DNA from 3 places in the Cupriavidus metallidurans CH34 genome. Region 3 is predicted to be linked to each of the others. Evidence: predicted binding sites of a transcription regulator. Region 3 holds the regulator's gene; each other region holds the start of a gene.
The links. The regulator sigma-54, encoded in region 3, starts transcription at its own class of promoters, with help from an activator protein. The targets are predictions, from matches to a motif close to TGGCANGNAANCTGCTTT.
Positions count from the first base shown of each region.

Region 1: RMET_RS24370 (isopenicillin N synthase family dioxygenase) is a predicted target of sigma-54. The motif match lies at 1,758-1,775, and genes of this name have one in related genera.
Region 2: RMET_RS24415 (ammonium transporter) is a predicted target of sigma-54. The motif match lies at 2,371-2,388, and genes of this name have one in related genera.

Region 1 is NC_007974.2:1,383,840-1,388,089, forward strand. Features, by position in the region: gene RMET_RS24355 (cupin domain-containing protein) at 1-377, shown strand, start outside; gene RMET_RS24360 (NnrU family protein) at 429-1,121, opposite strand; gene RMET_RS24365 (GNAT family N-acetyltransferase) at 1,209-1,715, shown strand; gene RMET_RS24370 (isopenicillin N synthase family dioxygenase) at 1,955-2,947, shown strand; gene RMET_RS24375 (HU family DNA-binding protein) at 3,072-3,545, opposite strand; gene RMET_RS24380 (Mpo1 family 2-hydroxy fatty acid dioxygenase) at 3,802-4,250, opposite strand, start outside.
Region 2 is NC_007974.2:1,391,548-1,395,797, forward strand. Features, by position in the region: gene RMET_RS24395 (class I adenylate-forming enzyme family protein) at 1-397, shown strand, start outside; gene RMET_RS24400 (CreA family protein) at 463-939, opposite strand; gene RMET_RS24405 (acyl-CoA thioesterase) at 947-1,432, opposite strand; gene RMET_RS24410 (HU family DNA-binding protein) at 1,587-1,868, opposite strand; gene RMET_RS24415 (ammonium transporter) at 2,420-3,622, shown strand; gene RMET_RS24420 (mechanosensitive ion channel family protein) at 3,864-4,250, shown strand, end outside.
Region 3 is NC_007973.1:317,287-321,536, forward strand. Features, by position in the region: gene ptsN (PTS IIA-like nitrogen regulatory protein PtsN) at 1-451, opposite strand, end outside; gene hpf (ribosome hibernation-promoting factor, HPF/YfiA family) at 928-1,281, opposite strand; gene RMET_RS01540 (RNA polymerase factor sigma-54) at 1,332-2,810, opposite strand; gene lptB (LPS export ABC transporter ATP-binding protein) at 2,934-3,725, opposite strand; gene lptA (lipopolysaccharide transport periplasmic protein LptA) at 3,751-4,250, opposite strand, start outside.

The DNA.
Region 1 (4,250 bases), on a different replicon from region 3:
GCCGGGCCATCGACCTGATCGACAAGATCGCGCTGATCGACGGTCACTGGCAACCGCGCGTCGTCGCTGAAATGAACGACTATCAGTTCAAGGTCGTGAAGGTCGAGGGAGAGTTCCAGTGGCACCGCCATGTCGACACCGACGAAACCTTCATCGTCCTGGAAGGAGAACTGCGCATCGACGTCCGGGCGGGACCCACGGGCGACGGGTCGATCGTGCTGCGTGCCGGGCAGATGGCGGTGGTGCCGAAGGGCGTCGAGCACAAGCCCTGCGCGAACGCGGAAGTCAAACTGCTGCTGATCGAGCCGCGCGGCGTGGTGAACACGGGTGACGGTGCGGCGGGCGAGCGCACCGTCGAGAACGACCAGTGGATTTGACCCGCCCTCCGGCATTTGTCGGGGCGGTACGATGTTGTAACCCCGCGGCGACTACAACCACCGCCAGATGCCCGCCGCAATCGCGGCGAGCGGCAGGTGGGCCCAGGTCGCCGCGAGCCAGACGATAAGCCCACCAAGGAGCGCGTGCGAGCCAAATCCGGCCAGCCGAGCCCGGCCGGTGACGATCGCCGCAAATGGAAGGTAGCTCGTCTTGGCCTCCCAGTCCGGCCAGCGGTCTGGCAGCAGCCGTTCCTTTTTCTGGTCCTGCAATGCGGCGCCTACAAGGGCGAGCACGATCATTGCCAGCGCGACCACGATGTTCCTCGTCACCGGATACACAGCGATATGGCACACGCCCCAAAGCGCGAAGGCCCACATCATCGGATGACGCGTCACCGCAAACACGCCGCGCGCAGCCTCCGGGAAGGCGCCCGGGCGGCCAACCGTGGGCAACGCCGGATTTCGGATCAGGGATCCCATCAGCAGGATCGAGGCGATCAGCATGACCACCGTCACCACCGCCCAGATCCCGTCGCCAGGCACCCACAGCGGTGACGAAACCGGCGCTCGCTTGTAGGTCATCACCATCCACCCAAGCGTCAGGAAGGCGACCAGCGAATAGATGCCGAGAAACCCCTTTTCGCCGACCGCGCGAACCAGCGCTCCCCGCAACGGATGAGACAGCAGGAAATGACTGCCCACGAAGGCGACTGACGCCACCACCACCGCACCAATACTTCCCATTGCCCGCCTCCCACGATCTGGATGATTGGTTGACCGTATTGCAGTATGGTTGATGTCCACCGCGAGAGCATCAATGAGGAAAACTGCATGACCATCTCCGTCCGGACCGAGCGTCCCGAGGATGTTGAAACCATCGCCCAACTCACGGAAGCGGCGTTCAGGGGCGAGACCCACTCGAGCCACACCGAAGCCTTCATCATCAACGGCTTGCGTCGTGCCGGATGCCTGACGCTCTCGCTGGTGGCGGAGGATGAAAGCGGGATCGTCGGCCACGTTGCAGCCTCGCCCGTCACCATTTCCTCCGGCAATTCGGGCTGGTATGGCATTGGGCCAGTCTCGGTATTGCCAGATCGGCAGCGCAGGGGCATTGGCTCGGTGCTGATGCTGGCGGCGCTTGATGAGTTGCGACGCCTTGGCGCACGCGGTTGCGTCGTGCTGGGTGAGCCTGCCTATTACGGCAGATTCGGCTTCCAGGCCGATTCCCGGCTGGTGTTGCCCGGCGTACCGCAGGAGTATTTCCAGACCCTTGCCTTCGGGCCCGACGTGCCGGTAGGCACCGTGCGCTATCACGATGCATTCGACGCCACGGAGTAGCCGTCGCCCGCGCCAATCTGGTGAATCGGGGCGCGCGCCGGCTGGCCCGAATCCTGCGTCACCTACGATCGAAGAGTAGAAGCGTTCAACCGCCCCGCCCTTTCCAGGCACCGGGGCGGCAGGAAATTGCTCTTGAGTTCCGTGTCCATCCCGGAAGTCGAGAGCCGCATTGCCGCGATATGCGTGTGTCTTGCTCCCGGGACGGACCGATCGGCCCACATTCCCGAACCCGGACACCCATGACCAACGCCACCCTTCCCCTCCACGAGCTTGCCCGCGAATCACGCATGGGCGCCCATGGCTCCGAAACCGACACGCGCGAGATCCGCTGCATCGACCTGTCGGACTTCGACACCCGCAAGCCAGAGATTACCGATCAGCTCTGGCGTGCCGCCACCGACATCGGCTTCTTCCAACTGCGGCACCACGGTATCGACCTGCCCGCCATACGGCAGGCATTTGCCATGGCCGAACAATTCTTCGCATTGCCGGAGACGGTAAAAGCCCGGTATCCATTGCAGAAAGCCAACAACGCGGGCTGGGAATCGCGCGCGCAGGTAAGGCCATCCACCGGCACGCCGGACCAGAAGGAGTCCTATCAGATCACGCGCCCACACATGGCGCCACTCTGGCCTTCGGAGACCGAATTGCCCGGGTTCCGGCAGACGATGCTCGAATTCGAGGCGCAATGCTGGAACGTGGGAATGAAGGTGCTGTCCTGCTTCGCCGACAGACTCGGCTTCGACACCGACTTCTTCTCGCGCGCGCATGACCCGGCCGCGCCGGATTACCAGAGCACGCTACGGCTGCTGCATTACTACGCGATTCCACCCGAGGCGCAGGACAAGCTCGACCTGTGGCGCGCCGGCGCCCATACCGATTTCGACTGCCTGACGCTACTGTTCCAGCGCGAAGGCCAGGGTGGTCTGCAGGTGTGTCCCGGCAAGGAGATGGATGCCCAGGCCTGGACCCCGATCGCGCCGATCGAGGACGTGGTCACCTGCAACATCGGGGACATGCTGATGCGTTGGAGCGACGACCATCTGCCGTCGAACTTCCATCGCGTCCGGAATCCCGCGCCGGGAGAGTACATGGGCCCGCGCTACAGCCTTGCGTTCTTCTGCCAGGCCAACCGCGATGCGGTGATCGAAGGGCCGTCGAAGCGGTATCCGGCGATTACGGCAGGTGATTTCCTGCGGCAAAGAGTCGCGGCGAACTTCAAGGCCTACTGAGGCACTGATCCCGCTCGATCCCGCCCGCCCAACAAAAAACCCCGGGCCTTTCGGGCACGGGGTTTCAAGTCGCCCGGCGCCGAGCGATCGGCACCGGACTGACGACTACCAAAGATGCGGGCGATCAGGCCGCAGCGTCCTTCAGCTTCTTCAGCGGACGCACCTTGACCTTGACGCTGGCCGGCTTGGCCGGGAACCAACGCTCTTCGCCAGTGAACGGATCCTTGCCGAAGCGCTTCTTCTTGGCCGGCACTTGCTGTGCGGTCACCTTCAGCAGGCCCGGCAGCGTGAATTCGCCAGCACCCTTCTTGTTCAGTGCGCTGACGATGGTGTTTTCGAGGTGTGCCAGCACCGTCTTCACGGCCTTGGCTTCCAGTTGGGTCTGGGCTACCAGGTGAGCGACCAGGCTCGACTTGTTGAAGGTGTCCTTCAGCGGCTTCGGAGTCGGTGCGGCAGCGGCGGGAGCAGCCTTCTTGGCCGGAGCGGCCTTCTTGGCAGCAGCCTTCACAGGTGCCTTCACGGGTGCCTTGGGTGCCGCGGCCTTCTTGGCAGCGGGCTTGGTTGCGGTCTTCGCGGTCGGTTTCGCTTTGGTCGCCATGTCTATATACGAGAGTTGAAGATAGTGTGCCGGCCGATCGCAACGTTTGGCATGTTGCTGAACGTCAGTGCCGGTACGCACTGAATCATAGCGGAAACGGCCAGAAGTAAAGGGGTTTTCGTACATGCCGCAGGGCAAACCAAGTGAAAACCCCGTGTTTTGTAGCTGGTTTGCATCAGCAAACACGCTGCGGAGCGTTACGTCCCCCCACTTTCGCATTCCGCGAGCGTCGCGCGACGGCGCGTTTTCGGGTCATTCAATGCGCGTGCGCCAGCATCGCATCGCGCGTTTCACGCGCCAGGCCAAGCGCGAAAGCCGTCTCCGCGACGAGGAAAAGCGGCCCCACCAGCAGACCAACCAGATCGTCGACGAACGCCGGCTTGCGACCCTCGAAGTAATGCCCGACGAACTGGATGACCCAGCCCACGACGAACAGACCGATGCCAGATGCCAGCCACGCGGCCGTCGGCAACGCCGCAAGCCACGCGCCGGCCCACACGAAAAACGCCAGAATCACGGCCATTACCACGCCGAAAGCGAACGACAGGCGCAGGTAAAACAGGCACGAAAGCGCGTAGACGATCATCGCCGGCGTCAGGTATCGAGCGCCGTCACCAAGCGGCAGCGCGGGCCGGCCAAGCAGCGCCGTCACGGCCAGGACGATCATCGGGATGCCGATGAAATGCGTCACGACGTTGCGGGTAT
Region 2 (4,250 bases), on a different replicon from region 3:
AAAGACCTTCGTCGACGGATGGCTGCACACCGGCGACGTGGCGCGTATCGACGAGGACGGATTCCTCTATATCGTCGACCGCATGAAGGACATGCTGATCCGTGGCGGCGAGAACATCTACTGCATCGAGGTGGAAAGCACGCTATACGATCATCCGGCCATCATGGATGCGGCGGTGGTAGGCATTCCGCACCGCACGCTGGGGGAGGAGCCCGGCGCGGTGGTCAGCCTGAAGCCTGGCATGAAGGCAACCGAGGCCGAACTGCAGGAGTTCGTGCGCGCGCGTCTGGCGGCCTTCAAGGTGCCGGTGCGCGTGATCGTGCTGGAGGAGATGCTGCCGCGGAATCCGAACGGGAAAATCCTGAAGTCGAACCTCAGGAAGCTGTTCGCGGCTTGATTGTCTGAGGTGACGCCCCCTCTTCCGCAAACGGGAGAGGGGCGCAAACCGTCAGTCTCTGAATATCACTTCACCGGAATCGGCGTCCCCGCCGGCACCGGCACGGCAGTGACCGAGTTCTGCGGGCTGCCGGACACGATCCGATCCGAATACGTCAGATAGACCAGCGTATTGCGCTTGCGGTCCACTGCGCGCACCACGTGCAGCGTCTTGAACAGGATCGACATGCGCTCGGAGAACACATCCTCTTGCGCCTTCACCGGACCCTTGAACGTAATCGGCCCCACCTGGCGGCAGGCAATCGACGCCTCTGGCGGATCTTCGGCCATGCCGAACGTGCCCTTGATGCCCCCGGTCCGGGCGCGCGAGACGTAGCAGGTCACCCCGTCGACTTGCGGATCGTCGTAAGCCTCGATAACAACTTTATCCGATCCGGTCATGCGGAAATTGGTGGAAACACTGCCGATCTCTTCGGCCTGTGCCGCGCAGGCAAGCATACCGATGGCAAGGCCTGCGGCCATGCCGATACGAAGTCTGGTCATGTCGGGGTCACGGTGTGGAGCCTTTGATCTCGTCGTGGCGACGTTCCATTTCCTGGCGCAGCGCGCGTCGCTGCTTGGCGGCTTCGAAACGCTGGCGCTCCACTTCGTCACGCGGCTGCAGCGGCGGCACTTCGGCCGGCGCACCGTTGTCGTCAACGGCGACCATCGTGAAGTAGCAGCTATTGGTATGGCGCACGACCTTGCTGCGGATATTCTCGGTCACCACCTTGATACCGATCTCCATCGAGCTGCGGCCCGTGAAGTTGACGGCAGCCAGGAACGTCACAAGTTCGCCCACATGGATCGGCTGGCGGAACATCACCTGGTCCACCGACAGCGTAACCACGTAGCGGCCGGCATAGCGGCTGGCGCAGGCGTAGGCCACCATATCGAGGTATTTCAGGATCGTGCCGCCGTGGACATTGCCGGAGAAATTGGCCATGTCCGGCGTCATCAGCACGGTCATGGAAAGCTGGTGGGACAGATCGTTCATCGCAGGAAATCCAGATTCGGGCATTCAGGCGCCGGCAGTGTAACTCGCCGCGTGCGTGAATGGGAGCCCGGTCCACCCCAGCCATGCAAGAAACTTCCGACAAAAGAAAAGCGGCCCCTCAGGCCGCTTTCTTTGCTTCTCAGACGCGATGTGCTTACTTCTTCTTGTTCACAGCGTCCTTGAAACCCTGACCTGCCGAGAACTTCACGGTCTTGGCCGCAGGAATCTTGATCGTTTCGCCGGTGCGCGGATTACGACCGGTGCGGGCAGCACGTTTGCCCGAGCTGAAACTGCCAAAACCCACCAGAGTGACCGAGTCGCCCTTGGCTACTGCCTTCTTGATACTGTCCAGCGCAGCGTTCAGCGCGCGCTCGGCGGCGGCGTTGCTGAGTTCTGCTTCCGCGGCGATGGCCGATACCAGTTCACCTTTATTCATGGCTGATTTCCCTTGTTGGTCGTCGTCACCGGACTTTTTACCGCATGGCAGAAGTCCGATCGGCGCAGTCTAATCTGCCCTTTGTGCCTTGGGCAATCCCCAGTGGCACCAATGCAACGAAAACTGCCGGAAATCGTTCTGTGGCAAGACTTAGCGGGCGTTCTCCCCCTCTTTTCCGAGAATCGAAACATCACTTTTTGCGGCTGTCTGCTGTACCGAATATCGCACATCGGCATTCCCGGAGAAATTGCCGTACCCGTCACTGGAACGTTCGGGTCCCATTTGCCAGGCATCAATCCCTCCAGACTCAACAACGCCCAGTTCAGGTGCAATGCACCGTTTCGGGTCTGCTTTGACAACACAACGTGCGCCATCACGGCGCATTTACGCCATATTCCCTCTTTTTGGGCGTTGGTACTCCGCGGCTCAGCGTGACCCGAAACGCCATCCAAGTGCGCCACGCACTGAGTTTGCGCGGTTTTTCGGCGTTCATGCCCAGATCTGGAACGGCTTTTGCATACCCATGCTCCCATTTTGAGCATGGGGCAACGATGGACAACTTGAAAACCGGTACGGATGCAATGTTCATCCTGCTTGGCGCGATCATGGTGCTAGCCATGCACGCGGGATTCGCATTCCTGGAGCTTGGCACCGTCCGCAAGAAGAATCAGGTCAATGCCCTGGTCAAGATCCTGGTCGATTTCGCGGTCTCGACGATTTCATACTTTTTTATCGGTTATACGGTCGCCTACGGTGTGCAATTCATGTCCGGGGCAGATGTACTGGCGCAAAAAAGCGGCTATGAGCTGGTGAAGTTCTTCTTCCTGGCCACATTTGCTGCGGCCATCCCGGCGATTATCTCGGGCGGTATTGCCGAGCGCTCGCGATTCAACCCGCAACTGGCAGCCACGTTCGTGCTGGTCGGTTTCGTCTACCCCTTCTTCGAAGGCATCGCGTGGAACAACCGATTCGGCATCCAGGACTGGATCGCCTCCGTGACCGGTGCGCCGTTTCATGATTTTGCCGGCTCGGTGGTGGTCCACGCGGTCGGTGGCTGGATCGCGCTGCCGGCGGTGCTGCTGCTGGGCGCACGCCGCGGCCGCTATCAGAAGGATGGCCGCATCAGCGCGCACCCGCCTTCGAATATCCCGTTCCTCGCGCTGGGCGCCTGGGTACTGGCGGTGGGCTGGTTCGGCTTCAATGTCATGAGCGCGCAGACCGTCGACAAGATCAGCGGCCTTGTCGCGATCAACTCGCTGATGGCAATGGCGGGCGGCACGCTGGCCGCGTGGTGGGCCGGCCGCAACGATCCGGGCTTTGCCTACAACGGCCCCCTGGCAGGCCTGGTCGCCGTTTGCGCGGGCTCGGACCTAATGCATCCGCTGGGCGCGCTGATTACCGGCGCGGTGGCGGGTGTGCTGTTCGTTCATCTGTTTACGCTGGCGCAGAACAAGTGGCACATCGACGACGTACTCGGTGTCTGGCCCCTGCACGGCCTGTGCGGCGCCTGGGGCGGCATCGCCGCGGGCATCTTCGGCAGCCACGCGCTCGGCGGTATCGGCGGCGTCTCGATCGTGGCCCAGCTTATCGGCACGGCCATGGGGATCGTGATTGCCCTGGTGGGCGGCACCGTGGTCTACGGCACGCTGAAGAAGGTCGTCGGCATTCGCCTGGACGCTGAGGAGGAGTACAACGGCGCCGACCTGACACTGCACCGCATCTCCGCTACACCGGAGCGCGAAACGAGCTGGTAATCGACGCGCTTGCAGCCTCGAATCGCCCCAAATAAAACGGCCGGAATCATCCGGCCGTTTTACTTTGTGTTCACAAAGATTAACTTGAACTTTGATCTCGACGCGCCCAATAATGCCCTTGGACTCCCGAAGATACGCCGCCACAGGCGTGTCTTGCAGCCCTGGCACCATCCACACCGATTTGCGCTGATTCTGACGTGCCTGATTTTCACTTTTCCATAAAGAACTGGAGCGTGCCCCCATGGATACTTCTTCGTTGCAAAGCATCCGCGATGTGATTTATGGCTATGCCACTGTTTTCGGCGTCAAGATCCTTGCCGCCCTCGCCTTCTGGGTGGTCGGCCGCTGGCTGATTCATTTCGTGGTGCGCATGGTCCAGAATTCGCTGGCCAGGCAGAAGGTAGACCCGACGCTGCTGCGCTACGTTGGCTCGATCGTTACCGTCACGCTGAATGTCGTGCTGGTCATCGGCATCCTCGGCTACTTCGGCATCCAGACTACGACGTTTGCGGCGCTGATCGCCGCAGCCGGTGTTGCTATCGGTATGGCCTGGTCTGGCCTGATGTCGAACTTCGCGGCCGGCGCGTTCCTGGTGGTCCTGCGTCCGTTCAAGGTCGGGGATTTTGTA
Region 3 (4,250 bases):
GGTGCCACTGGGTCAGTAACTCGTGGACCGCTTCGGGCGTGGGTAACGTGGCCAGTCCTTCACGCATTTCCCGGTCCGACAACAACTGGGCGATTTCCGAAAGAATCTCCAGATGCTGCTGGGTGGCCTGCTCGGGCACAAGCAGGAAGATCAGCAGCGACACCGGTTTGCCGTCGGGCGATTCGAACGGAATTGGCTCGGCCAGGCGCATGAAGGCAGCCAGAGGCTGCTTGAGTCCCTTGATGCGGCCATGCGGAATGGCGACGCCGGCGCCAAGACCGGTGGACCCGAGCGATTCGCGCGCGAACAGGTTGTCGGTCACGGTGGCCCGGGCTACGCCATGGTTGTTCTCGAACAGGAGCCCGGCTTGCTCGAAGACCCGCTTCTTGCTGGTGACGGTGACGTCGAGATTAATGTTGCCGGGTGGCAGCAATTTGGCCAAACGATTCATGGGCGATGCACGAGGAGTCAGAAAGGCGAGCCGACGCACATGAGTCGTCCCGCTGCGTTGGGCAATTCAGGCTATTGAGCGCAAAAGGACGCCCGCATTGGAGCGTCCGGCCATTATAGAGCAGGGCCACTGCGCACTTGTGCGCTGCGGCGCCGGCGCCGCGAGTGGTGCCGCGAGCTTGCCGGTCGGATTGCCCACCCAGAAAACTGCCACCCGCCATCGCGTGATCTTTTGCCACGCGGAATGCCGGGCCGGTTGTCCGGGGCCGTCCTGTCTGTAGTTGTTGTATGGCGCAGCATACACCGAGCGGCGTCAGTTGCGAACACCCCCGGCTGACCAAATGTTGCAGGGCTGGTACTCGGGTAACGGGTGCGCCAGCGGCGCGTCCGCCTCGCGCCCATCAAAAAAGCCGCGCAGATGCGCGGCTTTGCTCTTCCTATCTATCCTCTAAGGGGCGACCTGGTGTCGCCGCCAACTTATTGTTGTTGTAGTTGTTCGGCGGCCATCTGGTACTTGACCGCTTCCCGGTCATGCCCTTGCACGCGGTCCTTGTAGCGGATCACCTGGCGGTCGAGCTTGTCGACCAGGCAGTCGATTGCAGCATAAAGGTCTTCATGATGCGCTTCGACGAAGATGTCCTTGCCCTTGAGGTGCAGGTTGATTTCCGCGTACTGACGCTTGTCCTTTTCCTTATGGTTGTCTACGGATAGCAGCACGCTTACGCCAATGACCTGATCGAAATGTCTGACAATTCGCTCCAGTTTCGTTTCCACATACTCACGCAGCGGCGGCGTGATGTCGAGGTGGTGTCCACTGATCTTGAAGTTCATAGCGCTTCTCCTTCTGAAAGAGCCGCACCAGGCAGGCGGTTGCGGCTCGGCTACAAAGTCTTGCGGAGATTGACTGCGGGGATCTTCAGCGCTTCGCGGTACTTGGCCACCGTGCGGCGTGCGACCACAAAGCCCTGTTCGCCCAGCAACTCGGCGATGCGGCTGTCGGAAAGGGGATTCCTGGGTTCTTCGGCTCCTATCAGTTGCTTGATCAGCGCGCGGATCGCCGTGGATGAGGCCGCGCCGCCAGTCTCCGTGGAGACGTGGCTACCAAAGAAGTACTTCAACTCGAAAGTACCCATCGGCGTGGCCATGTATTTATTCGTAGTCACCCGGGAAATGGTCGACTCGTGTAGACCCAGTGTATCGGCAATCTCCCGCAAAACCAAGGGGCGCATCGCGATTTCCCCGTGCGAGAAAAAGTTCCTTTGACGCTCCACAATTGCCTGCGCAACACGCAGGATCGTGTCGAAACGCTGCTGAATGTTCTTGATGAGCCACCGCGCCTCCTGGAGCTTCTGCTGCAGCCCGGCCGCGCCCGCTTCCCCTTTTGCACCGCGCAAAATCTGCGCGTACATGTCGTTGATGCGCAGACGCGGCATCACGTCGGGATTGAGCTGTGCGATCCAGCTACTGCCACTCTTGCGCACGAACACATCCGGTACCACGAAGTCCGCTTCCGGACGGCTGTAGGCATGTCCGGGATACGGTGCGAGCGAGCGGATCAGATCGTGCGCGGCCTTAAGTGCAATTTCGTCAACCTGCAGGGCTTTCTTGAGCCGCGTGTAGTCACGCACGGCCAATAACTCCAGGTGGTGGTTGACGATCGATAATGCAAGGTCCCGCTGCGGATGTTGCAGACGGCGCAGTTGCAGGGTGAGGCATTCCGCCGCGTTGCGCGCACCCACGCCAGGCGGGTCGAAGCTCTGCAGCAGGGTCAGTATCGCCTGCACTTCATCGACTTCGAATTCGAGTTCCTTGGGCAGTTCCGAACAGATCTCGTCGAGCGTTGCGCCCAGGTAGCCGTCGTCGTCAAGCGACTCGATCAGGAAGATGGCCAGGCCCTTGTCACGCGTGGAGATCTTCAGCGGCGTGAGCTGTTCCATCAGGTATTCGCGCAGCGTGGGTTCCGCTTCGCGAAGCTGCATCGGCGTCTTCTCGTCATCATCGCCCTGAGGCCGGCGAGCGAAATCGTCCAGGCTCCAGTCGCTGCCGTAATCGTCACCCGCGCTGTCGCCGTAGCTGTCGTCTTCGCCATTGGCGCCGTTCGCGCGATCGTCGCCGTTACCTTGCGGTTCGGAAGATGCTGGCGCCGGGGCGCTTTGCACGTTGACCGACCCGTCCGCGGCCACGCGCAGCGGGCTTTCGATCCAGTCGTTCTCGCGTTCGAGCAGTGGATTCTCGGTCAGCGCCTGCTCGACTTCCTGTTGCAGCTCCAGTGTGGATAACTGCAGCAGCCGGATGGACTGCTGCAGTTGAGGAGTCAGAGCCAGATGCTGGGAAAGTCGAAGCTGAAGCGATGGTTTCATGCGACCTATTCTATGCGCATCTTCCCGTTGTTGGAACGGAAATTGCTATCGCCTATCGCTGACACTTCGTGATCGCCAACGGCTAGTTGACGAATGCTGCAAAGCGGCGTCGCGGCCGCTTGATCACATGCGGAAGTTCTCGCCCAGATAGACGCGTCGCACAGACTCGTTGGCGATGATTTCCTCGGGCTGTCCCTCGGCCAGCACGGTGCCTTCGCTGATGATGTATGCGTGGTCGCAGATGCCCAGCGTTTCGCGCACGTTGTGGTCGGTAATCAGCACGCCGATGTTGCGTGCCTTCAGGAAGCTGACGATGCGCTGGATCTCGCCCACGGCGATCGGGTCCACGCCCGCGAATGGTTCGTCGAGCAGGATGAAGCGCGGCGCCGACGCCAGCGCGCGCGCGATTTCCACGCGGCGGCGCTCGCCGCCCGACAGCGACAGCGCCGGGTTGTTGCGCAGGTGGGCGATCTGCAGGTCATCGAGCAGCGAGTCGAGCCGGCGATCGATTTCCTGCTTGGGCAGCGGCTTGCCGTTGACCACCTGCAGTTCCAGCACCGCGCGGATGTTCTCCTCCACGTTGAGCTTGCGGAAGACAGAGGCTTCCTGCGGGAGGTAGGACAGTCCCATGCGCGCGCGCTCGTGGATGGCCAGGCCGCTGATGTGCTGGCCATCGAGCACGATATCGCCTTCGTCCAGCGCGACCAGTCCGACGATCATGTAGAACGACGTGGTCTTGCCCGCGCCGTTCGGGCCGAGCAGGCCGACGACCTCGCCGCTCTTGACGTCGAGCGAGACGTCCTTGACCACGGTGCGCGAGCCATAGCGCTTCTTCAGATGGCGCACGACCAGCGTGCTGCTATCCGTGGATGGGGCGGAAGAAGCCTGATCGGCGAGCGTGGCGGTATCGTTCATCGGGTACGGATAGAGCTTGAAACGGTCAGGGCTTGGCCGGCTGTGAGGACGGCTTCAGGTCGAGCGGCGCGCCGGCGGGCGCGCTGGCCTGGTTCGCGCGCGGCGACAGCACAGCGCGCACGCGGCCAGAAGGGTTCCCGGCTGACGCGTTGTTGTCGCCGCCGGTTGCGGTATAGAACTCATTGCGGCTGTCGTACGTGATTACCGCGCCGCGGATTTCATCCAGGATCTTCGCGCCGACACCGGAAACACGCGCCGCGCGTGCATTGCCGATCAGCTTGTTGATCTCCGACTTGCCGTCGTATTCGATGCGGTCACCCCAGCCGTCGATGTACTCGTCCACGCCGTCGCGTTTCTGGCGGATATAGGCCTGGCGGCCCGGCTTGGAGGTGGCGATGGCGTACTGGTAACCCTCGGGGTCGGTGCGGAGTTCGGCGGCGTCAGACTTCAGCACCATCGTGCCCTTGGTCAGCACCACGTTGCCGGTCAGAGTGTAGATCTGCTTGACGTCATCGTAGCTGGCAT